2 linked regions of the Actinoplanes lobatus genome follow. The protein of the gene in region 1 interacts with the protein of each later gene in a pairwise test. Links are inferred from orthologs where the notes say so. Each region holds a gene or a part of one and is shown on either strand. Other genes may lie near its edges.

Evidence for each region. The genes of interacting proteins can lie anywhere in the genome.
Region 2: the proteins of BJ964_RS07215 (region 1) and BJ964_RS25270 interact in binary tests that used the Escherichia coli proteins (3 or more experiments, as listed by UniProt). The link is inferred for Actinoplanes lobatus from one-to-one orthologs.

Annotation. Positions count from the first base shown.
Region 1 is NZ_JACHNC010000001.1:1,623,261-1,629,971, reverse strand. The notes cover bases 2,756-5,547. They hold BJ964_RS07215 (PaaX family transcriptional regulator), read right to left. Parts: upstream 4,658-5,547; coding sequence 3,854-4,657; downstream 2,756-3,853. Other genes in these bases: BJ964_RS07205 (leucyl aminopeptidase family protein), read left to right, coding at 5,176-5,547; BJ964_RS07210 (DUF3117 domain-containing protein), read left to right, coding at 4,931-5,098; BJ964_RS07220 (enoyl-CoA hydratase-related protein), read right to left, coding at 3,069-3,857; BJ964_RS07225 (IS4 family transposase), read right to left, coding at 2,756-2,919. Outside these bases: BJ964_RS07240 (SRPBCC family protein), read left to right, coding at 1-474; BJ964_RS07235 (DNA-3-methyladenine glycosylase I), read left to right, coding at 471-1,043; BJ964_RS07230 (hypothetical protein), read left to right, coding at 1,048-1,554; more of BJ964_RS07225, read right to left, coding at 1,591-2,755; more of BJ964_RS07205, read left to right, coding at 5,548-6,579; BJ964_RS07200 (O-methyltransferase), read right to left, coding at 6,676-6,711. UniProt on the Escherichia coli protein: Negative regulator of the paaZ and paaABCDEFGHIJK catabolic operons. Binds the consensus sequence 5'-WWTRTGATTCGYGWT-3'. Binding of PaaX is specifically inhibited by phenylacetyl-coenzyme A (PA-CoA).
Region 2 is NZ_JACHNC010000001.1:5,506,281-5,513,154, reverse strand. What follows is about bases 2,652-5,606. They hold BJ964_RS25270 (sensor histidine kinase), read right to left. Parts: upstream 4,824-5,606; coding sequence 3,480-4,823; downstream 2,652-3,479. Other genes in these bases: BJ964_RS25260 (intradiol ring-cleavage dioxygenase), read right to left, coding at 5,544-5,606; BJ964_RS25265 (response regulator transcription factor), read right to left, coding at 4,827-5,489; BJ964_RS25275 (Pr6Pr family membrane protein), read right to left, coding at 2,753-3,430. Also shown: BJ964_RS25290 (polyprenyl synthetase family protein), read right to left, coding at 1-16; BJ964_RS25285 (lipocalin-like domain-containing protein), read left to right, coding at 336-1,376; BJ964_RS49180 (cytochrome P450), read right to left, coding at 1,420-2,625; more of BJ964_RS25260, read right to left, coding at 5,607-6,482; BJ964_RS25255 (LolA family protein), read left to right, coding at 6,601-6,874. UniProt on the Escherichia coli protein: Histidine kinase member of the two-component regulatory system CpxA/CpxR which responds to envelope stress response by activating expression of downstream genes including cpxP, degP, dsbA and ppiA.

The DNA of each region.
Region 1 (6,711 bases):
GGGCTGGGTGACGCGGCTAGGGCGGGTTCCGGCGAGTTCACCGCCAAGGTGATCGTCAACGCGCCCGCGTCCCGGGTCTTCGCCGCGTTCATGAACTGGGAGAAGCAGTCCGAGTGGATCCCGTTCACCCGGGTGCGGGTGGTCGAGGGCGACGGCGGCGAGGGCAGCCTGGTCGAGGCGGTCACCGCGCTCGGCCCGGCGGTCCTGCGCGACGAGCTGCGGGTGGTCAAGGTCAACGAGCCGTACGAGGTCCGCGTCGTGCACTGCGGCAAGGTGCTGCGCGGCCCCGGCTCGATGCGGTGCACCGCGATGTCCGGTGACCGGACCCAGATCGTGCTGCACGAGTGGTTCCACCTGCCGCCCGGCGCGGTCGGCAAGGTCGCCTGGCCGGTTCTCTGGCCGGGCTCCAAGATCGGCTTCACCGGGGCGCTCAAGCGCTTCGCACGGCTCGTCGAGCAGGGGCGGCTGCCGTGACCGACACCGGGCTCGTGATCGGCGCCGACGGGCAGCCCCGGTGCTTCTGGGCGGGCGGCTCACCGGACTACACGGCGTATCACGACGACGAGTGGGGCCGGCCGGTCCGCGGCGACGACGCCCTCTTCGAGCGGCTCACCCTGGAGGCCTTCCAGTCCGGCCTGTCCTGGATCACCATCCTGCGCAAGCGCCCGGCGTTCCGGGCCGCCTTCGACGGCTTCTCGATCGTCAAGGTGGCCGGCTACACCGGGGCCGACGCCGAGCGCCTGATGGCTGACGCCGGCATCGTCCGCAACCGGATGAAGATCGACGCGGCGCTGCACAACGCCCGGGTGGCGGCCGAGGTCGACCTGACCGAGCTGCTCTGGTCGTTCGCGCCCGCGGGGCGGGACCGGCCGCGGACCCGCGCCGACGTCCCGGCGGTCACGCCCGAGTCCACCGCCATGGCCAAGGCGCTCAAGAAGCGCGGGTTCAAGTTCGTCGGACCCACCACGGCGTACGCGTTGATGCAGGCCACCGGCATGGTCGACGACCACCTCACGGACTGCTGGGTGCCCGTGATGAGATGAAGCCATGGCGCGATGGTCGGTAGTTCTTCCGGATGAGCAGTGGGCGACCGAGCGGTTGTTCCAGCACGATGTGGTGACCGTGGCCGGCGGCCCCGCCGGGGCCGCGGTCGGCGACGAGGTGCTGGTGGTCGCCGAACAGCAGGTCGTGGCGTTGGCCCGGGTGGAGAAGACCGACGGCGGTCTCGCGTTGTGGTACCTGCGACGGGCCTTCGACGAGCCGGTTCCGGCCGATCTTTCGGAGGGCCCGGTCGACGAGGCGACGTTCCGGCGGTTCGCCGAGCGCCTGGGCGGCCCGTCCGACCGGAAGGCCTGGCTGGTGAGCGTGGCCATGCCGATCGAGGCGGTGAACCCGGCCGAGGCGGTGCGCCAGTTCTGGTCGCACGTGCTGGAGCTCGGCCCGGCCGAGCTGCCCACCTACGTCTGGCCCTCCGGTGACGAGCTGGCCATGCAGGCCTTCGTCCTCGGGGCCGAGGCGAACCAGGACCCCGAGGAAGAAGACGACGAGGACTAGCGCCAACGCCGTTCAGTTAGGCCAGCGTCGGGTTCGTCAAGGTCCGTCGGTGATGATGTTGATGGCGATGGTGGCTTGGTAGGTGCGCCGGTCGATGTTCGGGCCGCGGGCCTGGTATTTGGAGTTCGATCGTTTGATCATGCGGGCTTTCACCCGGATCCGGCGGTCGGGCAGTAGGTGGTCCAGGACTGCCTGGCCGATCGCGCCGACGAGGTCGACGACGGTGTCGGTGATGATGCCCGCGGCTTGGATGACCTGGTTGCGGGCGGTGATCAAAGCGGTGGTGAAGCTGGCCCGGTCCGGGTCGAGGCCGGGCCGGGTGTCAGTGGCATCGACCATGGCGGTGCGTAGGAGCTGGTAGACGATCAGCAGCGCGTGGATCTCCTGGTCGATGCCGTCCGGGGTACGGGCGCGTAGGACCCGGCCACCGAGAATGCTGGACTTCAGCTCCAGGTAGGCGGTCTCGATCTCCCACCGCTGGTGATACAGCGTGATCAGTTCCCCGGCTGGGTGTCGGCGGGCGTCCAGCAGGGTGGTGATCAGCCGGTAGTCACCGGTGCTCGTGCCGGTGCTGGTCTTGACCGCGATCCGGGCGTCGATGACCCGCACCCGCACGGTGCCGATCGTGGACAGCCAGGAGCCGTCCCGGTGCCGGGTGATGACCGGCAGGCGGCGGCCACTCTTGCAGCGGATCAGCAACTCGGCCTTCGTGGCGGCGAGGGTCTTGACCAGATCGGCGGCAGCGTAGTTGCGGTCGGCCAGCAGCAGCATCCCCGCTTTCAGGCTGCGGGCCAGTACGCGGGCCTGATCGAGTTCGCTGGTGCCGAGCGGGTCGAAAACGGCGTCGATCACCGAGCGGGTGCCGCAGGCCAGCAGAGCGCTCAGCCGTAGCGTCGGGTAGCCGGCCCCGCCGTGGTTACCGCGCTGTTTGCGGTAGCGGACGCCGACCGCGGCGGCATCGGCGACCGACAGCGTCGTCCCGTCGACCGCGGTCAGCAGCAGGCCTTGCCAGCGGACCGCTGGGGTGGCCGACGTCGCGGCCGGGCCGCGCAGCAGATCGAACAATGCTCGCAACGGCGCGGATCCGAGACGCTGCCGGGCCTGCCGCAAAGCACTGGAAGAAGGCTCGGCCAGGCTCAACCCGGCCAGCCCCGCGGTCAACTGTTGCCACACCTGCAGGTAGCCGTATTCGGCGAACAGCACCCCGGCCAGCAGCAGATACACCACCACCCGGCCCGGCAGCAGCCGTACCCGCTGCTGCACCCGCCCGGTGGCGGCAAGAACGTCATCGACCATCTCGAACGGAATCAGCCGGGTCAGCTCGCCCAGATGCCCCGGCGCGAACACCCCTGCAGCTACCGTCACGGTGCGGGTTATGGCAATCTGATCGAGCAAGCGGAGTCCTGGGGTGGGTTGTCTTGGAGTGACAAACCTCTATACCGGAACTCCGCTTCCTACTTTCTGATCAACACCCTTGACGCCAGCCCGGACCGCCTAACTGAACGGCGTTGGGACTAGCGCCCCTGGTATTCCGGGCGCTGCTTGTTCAGGAAGGCGTTGACCGCGGCCGAGTGGTCCGCGGTCGCGCCGCAGATCGCCTGAGCCTGGGCCTCGGCCGCCAGGGCGTCGGACAGGGTGCCGGCCGTGGCGATGGACAGCTCGCGCTTGATCGCGCCGTAGGCCACCGTGGGGCCCGCCGCCAGCCGCGCGGCCAGCTCCTGGGCCGCCGGCAGCACCTTCTCGTCGTCGTCCAGCAGCTGGGTCAGCATCCCGATCCGGGACGCCTCCTCGGCCTTCACCGGCTTCGCGAGCAGCAGCAGCTCCACCGCCTTGGCGTGGCCCACGATCCGCGGCAGCGACCAGGAGATGCCGCTGTCCCCGGCCAGGCCCACGTTGGCGAAGGCCATCAGGAAGCTGGTCCGGGGGCCGCCGATACGGAAGTCGGCGAGCAGGGCCAGCGAGGCGCCGGCCCCGGCGGCCATCCCGCCCACCGCGGCGATCACCGGCTTCGGCATGTTGGCCAGCCGCTGCGCGATCGGGTTGTAGTGCACCTGCACGGTGTTCAAATCGGTCGCGCCCGACTGCAGCAGCGACGCGTGCTCCCGCAGGTCCTGGCCGCCGCAGAAGGCGCCGCCCGCGCCGGTCAGCACGATCGCCCGGCAGGACCGGTCGCCCTCCAGCTCGGCGAGGGTGTCCCGCAACGCCTCCTTGAGGTCGACGGTGAAGGAGTTCATCGCGTCGGGGCGGTTGAGGGTCAGGGTGACTACCGCGTCAGTGCGGTCGACGAGGAGCGAGTCGGTCATGGGTTCGAGAATCCCACACGCGCTCCACGGGTGGCCGACTGCAGGCAGCGTTCCACGTGCCGGTCGGCGGCCGGGCGCAGCCGGGTGGCGTGCTTGTCGAAGAATCCGGCGGCCTTGACGCCCGGCCAGCCCGCGGGCAGCAGCGCCGAGGGCAGCTGCGGGTCCTGGAAGAGGAACGACCGCCAGGCGTGCACCAGACGGAACCGGGCCGCGTACGCCTCCTCGTCGGTGCTACGTGGAGTGATCGCCTTGACCACGGGTTGTAGTTTTTCGACGAACTCCTGGTACGACTGTCCGATGCGGGCCAGGTCCCAGGCCCGGTCCACGATCCCGGTGGCGTCCGCCGCGGGGCTGGCACTGAACCGCTCGTGGCCCGCACCCGCCTCGGCCAGCAGCGCTTCGACCTCTTCGGAGGCCCGGGGCGCCACCCAGACCTGCTCGCTGAGCGACCCGTAGCCCAGATAGGTGAGCCGGAGCGCGTCCCGCCGCGTGACCGGCTCGTGGAGCAGGATCATGTCGAAGCGGCCGTCCCAGCCACCGCGACCGGTTCGGTACACCCGGGCGGCTGCCTCGTCGAGCCGGCGCGCGGCCTTCGGGGTGAGCAGATAACCCGGTCCGGCGGCCAGCCGGAGCGGATGCAACCAGCCCTGTCGCACCATTCGCGACACTGCGGTGCGGACTGCCGGAGCCGCGATGTCGAGCGGTGCCAGCAGCCGGACCAGCGCCGAGACCGGGGCTCGGGAGCCGCGATCGCGCAGGTAGTCGCCGTACAGGTCGAAGAGTGCGGACCGCGCCTGCATGACCGCACATTGTGACAGCCCAAAAGACGATATGCTAGATGCTGTCACATCCGCCCGGGCTGGGTTTGGGTTCGCCGGTGTTCATCAGGGAAAATGTTTGATCGGCACGGTGGGCCGCAACGCGTGGAAACGTGAAACGGCCTGTACGGCCGCCGGTCGGAAACGAGCACCGCGTCGCGTGGGGCTGAGCACGTGACGGGGCTGCTGGCATTCCAGGAGCAAGTGGCTGTGGGGCAACCCACCGACCCTGACGTAGGTCTGAGGGGAGACAAGATGGCGGCGATGAAGCCGCGGACGGGCGATGGTCCGCTGGAGGTCACCAAGGAGGGTCGTGGCATCGTCATGCGCGTCCCGCTGGAAGGTGGTGGCCGTCTCGTCGTTGAGATGACTCCGGACGAGGCCAACGCGCTGGGTGACGCGTTGAAGTCGATCGCCGGCTGACGTTTCACGCGAGCCCGCCGGTACGGTACCGCCCGTACCGGCGGGCTTTCCACGTCTCAGGGAAAGGTCATCCTCCCGTGTTCACCATCCGATTGACCGACGTCTCCGACGACACTCACACCCGGGTCCTCCCGGTCGGCCCCGGCCTGGATCCGGAGATGTCCGCACTGGTCGCCGCGACCGACGGCGCCGATACGGCGGGCCGGATCACGGTGTTCCCGCGCCCGCTACGGCAGCCGTCCCGGGTCCTGCTGGCCGGGGTCGGCGCCGGGGACGAGGCGGCCTGGCGTGCGGCCGGCGCCGCGATCGTGCGGGAGGCCGGCGACGACGAGATCCTGGAGGCGCTGCTTCCGGCGGACCTCGCCCCGGGCGCGCTGCGCGGCCTGGCCGAGGGCCTCTGGATGGGCGGCTATCGCTATCGCGACGCGGTCAAGGCGCCCCGGTCCGGCGAGGTGCGGCTCGTTCTCGACGACCCTTCGGCGTACGCGGAGAGCCTGGCGGCCGCGACCGTGACCGCCGAGGCCACGTGGCTCGCCCGGGACCTGACCAACACACCCTCGTCGGTGAAGAACCCGGAGTGGTTCGCCGGCCAGATCGTGGCCGAGGCCGCGCGCCGCCCCGGCCTGACCGTGACTGTCCGGGCCGGCGACGAGCTGGAGCGGTTCGGTGGTCTGCGGGCCGTCGGCGGCGGTTCGGTGTCGCCGCCGCGCTTCGTCGAGATCTCCTGGCAGCCGCCCGGCGCGACCACCCACGTGGTCCTGGTCGGCAAGGGCATCACCTTCGACACCGGCGGCATCTCGATCAAGCCGCGGGACAGCATGAAGCTGATGAAGAAGGACATGGGCGGCGCGGCCGCGGTGGTCGCCGCCACCCTGGGGGCCGCCGACCTGAACCTGCCGGTGCGGATCACCACGCTGGTGCCGCTCGCCGAGAACGCGATCGGCGGCGCCGCCTTCCGCCCCGGCGACGTGATCACCCACTACGACGGCTCGACCACCGAGAACACGAACTCCGACGCCGAGGGCCGTCTCGTGCTGGCCGACGCCCTGGCGTACGCGGCCGCCGAACTCGGCCCGGACCTGGTCATCGACCTGGCCACCCTGACCGGGGCGAACGCCGTGGCGCTCGGCAAGCGCACAGCCGCCCTGATCAGCCCGGACGAGGAGCTGGTGACGGCGCTGACCGCGGCCGGCGAGGCGGCCGGCGAGCGGATGTGGCGGCTGCCTCTGGCCGACGACTACATCGAGTACCAGAGCAGCGACATCGCCGACCGGATCAACGCGGGCGCCGGGCCCGGCGTGATCACGGCCGCCCTGTTCCTGCGCGACTTCTACGGCCCGGTCCGCTGGGCGCACTTCGACATGTCCGCGCCGAGCTGGGCCGAGGCCGCCGACGGCGAGCTGACCAAGGGCGCCACCGGCTGGGGCGCCCGGACGTTGCTTTATTACCTCGCTGCGCTCGGCGAGGATGCGCCCTTTTGAGTTGGTGGCGAGGGCGCCGAAAACGGCTAGGCGAAGCCGTGGTCGTCTTCGGAGCCCTCGCCACCAACGGGCGCATCCTGGTTGCTTTATTACCTCTCAGCGCTTGACAGCGGTCAGCAGACCGGCGCCTAA
Region 2 (6,874 bases), 3.9 Mb from region 1 along the record:
GATAGGTGGCGGTCATGTTCTCATCTCCCGATTGCGGACTCCCATGAATCCGGGTTGTTGCCCCGAGTCTTTTAGCCGTGCTCGGCGAGCGTCAATGCGGAAATGAGTTTTGTACGGGGTTCGGTTCGGTGCGGGTACGGCCCGATGGCACCCGGCAGTAAATTGCTATTGGCGGTCCACCGGCACCGCTCCTACCCTGGCCCGGGCGCATTCGGCGCCGCATCAATGGATTCATCTGCCGCAGGCCGCGCGAAAAGTGCGGGGCTGCCGCACGCCTACGGGGAGGAAATGACATGAGGTACGCCAAGAGTTGGCGAAGAATTACGGCATCAGGGGTGGCCGCACTGATCGTGCTCGCACCGGTGCGCGGTTCCGCCGCGGGAGAGAGCTCCGCCGATCCGTTCAAGAGGATCGCCTGCACGGCCGGCGCCGCACCGACCGCGGTGCCCGCCGATCCCGCTTTCCCGACATTCCCGAAACTGCCCGGCGACCTGGCCGCCCACCCCGGGATCGGCTGGGAGGGCTGGTATTTCGTCGGCCACCTGTGCGCGGGCCCGCACCAGTTCGCCTACCAGGTGGCGTTCACCGTCGGTAAGAACACCGCGGAGACCAACATCGCCGTCACCGACCTGAACACCGGCGCCTTCCACCAGAAGTGGAGCAGCTTTCCGCTGGACCAGGTCAGCGCCTCCGGGTCGGAGATCGCGGTGCAGATGCCGACCGGGTCGCTGACCGGCACACTCGACGCGCTGTCACTGCGCGGAGTCCTGCCGAACGCCGACATCGACCTCGGCCTCCGGGCCACCGGGCCGGCGCTGTACTTCGGCGGCACCGGGCTCATCCCGCTGTGGGGCACGACCACCTACAACATCGAGCTGCCGTACCTCGCCGCCGCCGGGACACTCACCGTGGACGGAACGAAATACCCGGTGACCGGTACGGCGTGGATGGACCACCAGTACTTCGCCGGCGACTTCTCCAAGTTCAAGAAGTGGACGTGGATGGCCGTCACCCTGGACAACGGGGACCGGATCGCGCTGCTGGACAACTACTCCACCGTCGACGAGGACCACGCCGCGACCGTGCTGCACCCCGACGGCCGCATCGAGGTCGCCGAACTGGTGCCGCTCGCCGAGGACGCGGGCGCCTTCTGGACGAGCCCGGTGACCGGGAAGCGGTTCCCGACCCGATGGGTGGTGCGCATCCCGTCGATCGACACCAGTCTCGTGGTGGACGCGCGTCCCCGGGCGCAGGAGATCGTGCGCACCAGTGCCGCGTCCGGGGTGTACGAGGGGGCGGCCACCGCGACCGGGACGTACCGTGGCCGGCCGGCGCGCGCCCTGGTGCACGTCGAGATGCTGGGCGACTGGCGGTAGCCCGCGGAGCCGGCCGGGCCGTCGCGGCCCGGCCGGCTCCGGCTCACCACCGCACGAGCATCGCGGCGGGCCGGGGGAAGGCCGGAGTGGTCCAGGTCAGCGGGTCGTCCGGGTTCACCAGGGACAGGGTCGGCAGCCGCTCGGTGAGGGTGGCCAGCAGGATCTGCATCTCCGCCCGGGCGAGCTGGGCGCCGAGACAGTAGTGGATACCGGCGCCGAAGGAGATGTGCGGGTTGTCCTGCCGGTCGAGGACGAGCCGGTCCGCGTCGGGGAAGACGGCGCCGTCACGGTTGGCCGATCCGAACGCCGGCACCACCGCGTCGCCCTTGCGGATGAGCACACCGGACAGCTCCACGTCCTCCAGCGCGATCCGCATCGCGCCCAGCCCGTTGGCCACCTGGCTGTAGCGCAGCAGCTCCTCCAGCGCCCGGTCCAGCACGTCGCCCGGCGCGCCCACCAGCGAACGGTAGCTCTCCGGCCGGCGCAGCAGATGGAACAGCGCCTGGCTGATCGCGCTCGCCGTGGTGTGGTAGCCGGCCATCAGCAGCGTGAGCGCGAAGACCCGCAACTCCTCGGCGGACAGCCGGTCGTCCGCCTCGTGCGCGGCCAGCAGGGCGGTGAGCAGGTCATCGGCCGGCGTACGGCGCTTGCTGTCGATCAGCGCGTCGAGGTAGCCGAACAGCTGGACGGCCGCCTCCTTCACCGCGTCCGGGCCGCCCGCCGAGCCGGAGAGGCCGACGACCGCGTCGCCCCAGATCCGGAACTGCTCACGGTCCTGGAACGGCACCCCCAGCAACTCGCAGATGACCTTGATCGGCAGCGGCATGGCCACCGCGGCGACCACATCGGCCTCCGGCGGCCCCGCGGTCATCGCCGCGATCAGCTCCTCGGTCACCTGCCGCATGTACGGCCGGAGGCTCTCCACCCGCCGGGCACTGAACGCCTTCACCACCAGCTTGCGCAGCCGGGTGTGCTCCGGCGCGTCCATCACCACGATGGACCTGAGCTCCTGGAAGATCGGCAGAAGGCGCGGCGCACCGGGCTCGGTGACCGCCTGCTTGCTGAACCGCGCATCGGTGCAGACCGCCCGGACGTCGTCGTAGCGGGTGACCACCCAGCCCGCGTGCCCGGTCGGCAGCAGCACGGGCGAGACGGGCTCCGTGTTCCGCAGTTCCGCATATCGTGGGGCGGGCTCCGCCGGCAACGCCGTGGGGAACGGGAACCGCTGAATCTCCTGTGTTTCGGGCACAGACACCTCCTTGTCGATCACCTCACGTTAGGTAGACGCGCACGGACCGAACAATGACAAGAAGATGCTCCATGGCAGCACCCGCCGGGCGGCCACGTAGCAGATCCTTGCCGCCCACGAAGGATCTCTAGCGGCCGGCGCTGTTCTCCCGGTCGGCGACGGCCCCGGCCGGCGGCCGGAACGGGAGGCGGGTGTCGAGCAGCCGCAGCACCGCCCCGAGCAGGACCGCGATCAGCACGACCACGCCCAGATTGATCAGCACGGCCGGGTAGCCGAGCACGGTCACATCGGAGAACGGGTACGGGTACCAGTCGGTGGCGGCGCCGTGGGCCAGGGTGTAGGTGATCCACAGCAGGGGCCACAGGGCCGCCCACGCCATGGTGCGGGCGTCGATGCGCTGGTGCGGGCCGAACAGGAGCCAGCCGAGCAGGGCCGCCCACGGGGCGATGTAGTGGAAGCCCAGATTGGACAGGTAGGCGGCGCCGTGCAGTTCGACCTGGCCGGCCAGGATCGTGCCGTAGACGATGCCGGTGATCACGATGCCGAGCATGGCGTCGAGGCGGATCACCCGCCACACCCGGCCGTCGCGGCGCGGGTCCACGGCGAGGGCCGTCACGGCGATCAGCAGAAGCAGGTTGCTCTGGATGGTGAAGTAGCTGAACAGGCGCTCGAAGCGGGTGAACGCCGGCTCGTACACGGGCGGCCCGGCGTGCGGGGCGGTGTCGGTGGCGGTCAGCACGATCTGGGTGACCAGCGACGCGAACACGATCACGGCGAGGGCGCCGTGCCAGACCCGGGACCTCATGACTTCCCCACCCCTCACCGAACTCGCCGCGGAAGGGTAACGCGGGTGGTCACGCTTTCGGTAGGCGTACCTCGACCCGGAGACCGGGGTGATTGTCGCCGAGGGTGACCGAACCGCGATGCCGGCGGACCAGCTCGCGGACGATGGCGAGGCCGAGGCCGGAGCCGCCCGCGTCGCGGGCCCGGGCGTCGTCGAGGCGGGTGAAGCGCTGGAACACCCGCTCCCGGTCGTGTTCCGGGATGCCGGGGCCGTCGTCGGTGACCACGATGAGCAGGTGCCCGCCGCCGGCCGAGACACTGACCGTCACCTTCTCGCGTTTGTGCCGCTCCGCGTTGTCCAGCAGGTTGGTCACCACCCGGGCCAGCGCGTCCGGCTCGGCGAGCGTGGGCAGCGGCGTGCCCGGATCCCGGTATTCCACATCGGGGTAGCGCAGCGCCGCCTCGCCGACGAACTGGGCGAGATCGATCTCCTCGAGACGGGTGGCGGGCACGCCCTCGTCCGAGCGGGCCAGCAGCAGCAGGTCGTCGACCAGGCGGGACAGTCGCTGCACGTCGGCCAGAAGATCATCGGTGAGCGCCGGCCAGTCGGTGTCGTCCGGCAGGTGCTGCGCGACCTCCAGTTCGGTACGGATGTTGGTGAGCGGGCTGCGCAGCTCGTGCGCGGCGTCGGCGACGAACGCGCGCTGCCGTGCGCGGGCCGCGTCGAGCCGGTGCAGCATGTCGTTGAGCGTCACGGCCAGCCGGTGGACCTCGTCGCGGGAGTCCGGCACCGGCAGCCGGCCGGCCCGGGTGCCGCCGGTGATCTCCTCGGCGCCGGCCCGCAGCGCGTCGACCGGCCGCAGCGCCGCGCCGAGCGCCCGCCACAGGCCGGCCGCCAGCAACGCGGCCAGCAGCGGGAACAGGATCAGCAGGGTGATCCGCAGGATGTGCAGGTTCTGCGTCACGTGGTCGATGGAACGGGCCACCAGGATGCGGACGGGCGCGGTCGGCGGGCCGGCGGTGAGCTGAACGACACGGGCCTCGCCCTGGTCGTGAATCAGGTAGCCAGGGATCTGCCGGCCCTCGCCGTCGCGCAGGTGGGCGAGCTCCGCGGCGCCGAGCATGGGGGTGAGGTCGTCGGCGGTGGCCGACGACGCCAGCACCCTGTTGTCGTCGTCGATGACCTGCACCTGGACGCCCGGGGTGACCGGGATCGGGTTCGGCAGCGCGCCCTGGTCCACGAGCGCGGCCACGCCGCGGGCGGTGGCCATCGCCTCGCTCTGCACCGAGCGGACCTGGGCATATCCCAGGACCGCGATCAGCAGGACGGCGCCGGCGGACAGGCCGAAGACGAGGCCGGCGAGGGAGACGAGCAGCAGCCGTGCCCGCAGGCTCAGCTCCTTGACGCGTTGCATCGTCTACTCGACTGTCGCCAGCCGGTAGCCGGCGCCGCGGACCGTCTCCAGCCGCTCCCGGCCGATCTTGCGGCGCAGGTAGCCGACGTAGACCTCGACCGCGTTCGGCGCGGTCTCGAGCGCGGCATCCCACACATGGTCGAGCAGCTCGGTCTTGGAGACGACCTGGCCGGGATGGCGCATCAGGTACTCCAGCAGGGCGAACTCGCGGGCTGTCAGGGTCACCTCGTCGCCGCGGACCAGGACCCGGCGTTCCGCCGGATCCAACTCGACATCACCGAACGCGAGCACGACGGGACGGGCCTGGGCGCCGCGGCGCAGCAGGGCGCGGAGACGGGCCAACAGCACGACGTACGAGAAAGGCTTGGTCAGGTAGTCGTCGGCGCCGCAGTCGAGGCCGTCGGCCTGGTCGTACTCCCCGTCCTTGGCGCTCAGCATGAGCACCGGCAGCCAGTGCCGCTCGGCGCGCAGCTGGCGCACCACCCGGTAGCCGGAGAGGCGGGGCAGCATCACGTCCAGGATCATCGCGTCGTACCCACCATGGCGGGCCATCTCGAGACCGTCCTGGCCGTCGGCGGCGATGTCCACCGCGAAGCCCTCGGCCTGCAGGCCACGCCGTAGCGCGGCGGCCAACCGCGCCTCGTCCTCCACCACCAGCAACCGCACCCCCACACCTTGGCATGCCGGGGCACGCGATTGTCAGGGACTCTCAGCGACCTCTCAGCGGCTCGGCGGTGGCCCACCCGGCCCGCCCGGCCCTCCGCTGGGCGGTGGGCCACCCGGTGGCGCTCCGGACGGGGCGCCGTCGCCGGTGAGCCGGCCGCCGGTCGGGGTGGTCGTGGTGTCCACGCCGGCCTCGAGGGTGACCGTGTACCCGCTCATCGCGTCGCCGGTCACGGTGGCCAGCTGGAGCGCGCCGGAATCGTCGCCGAACACGTTGTCGGTGTCCAGCGAGACCTGGGCGAGATTGGTGACCGAGGCCTCGTACCCGGTCTGGGTGTATGCCTCCTCGCAGATGTTCTCCGGAAGCGCGACCTGCGACGTGGCGATGGCGTTCGAGGCATCGGAGATGCTCGCCTGGTCGGGGTAGACCTCGAAGTGAATGTGTGGCCACCGGCCGGTGTAGCAGGCCGGGAAGATGCTGGTGAAGGTCACCTCGCCACCGTCGTCGGCGATCTGGACGCCGCGCAGGTAGTTCTCGCCGGTGATGCCCTCGGAGTAGAGCGAGTAGCGGCCGGACCGGTCGCAGTGCCAGACGTAGACGGCCACGCCGGCGAAGGGGGCGCCGCCGCCGGCCAGATCCTGGACGGCCAGGGTGAGGGTCATCGGGATGCCCTCGGCACGGGTGGTCGAGCTGCCGAAGCTGGACCGGATGTCGCTGCGGACCACGCCGCTCCGGGTCAGCACGTCGGGCCCGTTCGAGCCGTCGCCCGGGTAGGGCCCGGCGGTCTCGTCGGGGATCTCGCCGATCACCGTGTCGGTCTCGGTGCTCGGCGTCTCCTCGTCGTCGCCGCAGCCGCCGAGCCCGAGGGCGACCGCGCCCAGCCCGAGGACGCGCAGCGCCTGACGGCGGCGCATGGTGGCCAGGTCGAAGGCCAGACCCTGGTGGAGAATGTCCTCGTCGGGCCGGGGCAGTGGACGCCCCCGATAGGAAGCCATGAATTCCCCCTATGTCTCATATAACGCTATATCGGCGTCGAACCCCTAGGGGAGCTTCTCAGCGGGATCACAGCGGCCCCGATGCACGATTGCCCCAGAGATTCGGGAGGTGGACATCGTGTCCGTGTTGAGGTCCAGGCCGGCGCTGCGCTGGCTGGTCCCGTCGGCTGCGGCGGTGGCGGTCATCGGGGGCGGCGCAGCGGCCGGGACGATCGTGGCGAACGCCGACCCGGCACTGCCGGAGCGCAGTGCCGCACAGTTGCTCGTCGACCTGCAGAGCGCCGATCCGCAAGGTCTGTCCGGCACCCTGGTGCAGAGCGCCGACCTGGGGCTTCCGGGCATCGCGGGGCTGCTCGGCAACGTCTCCGGCGGTGGCGGCAACCTGACCAGCC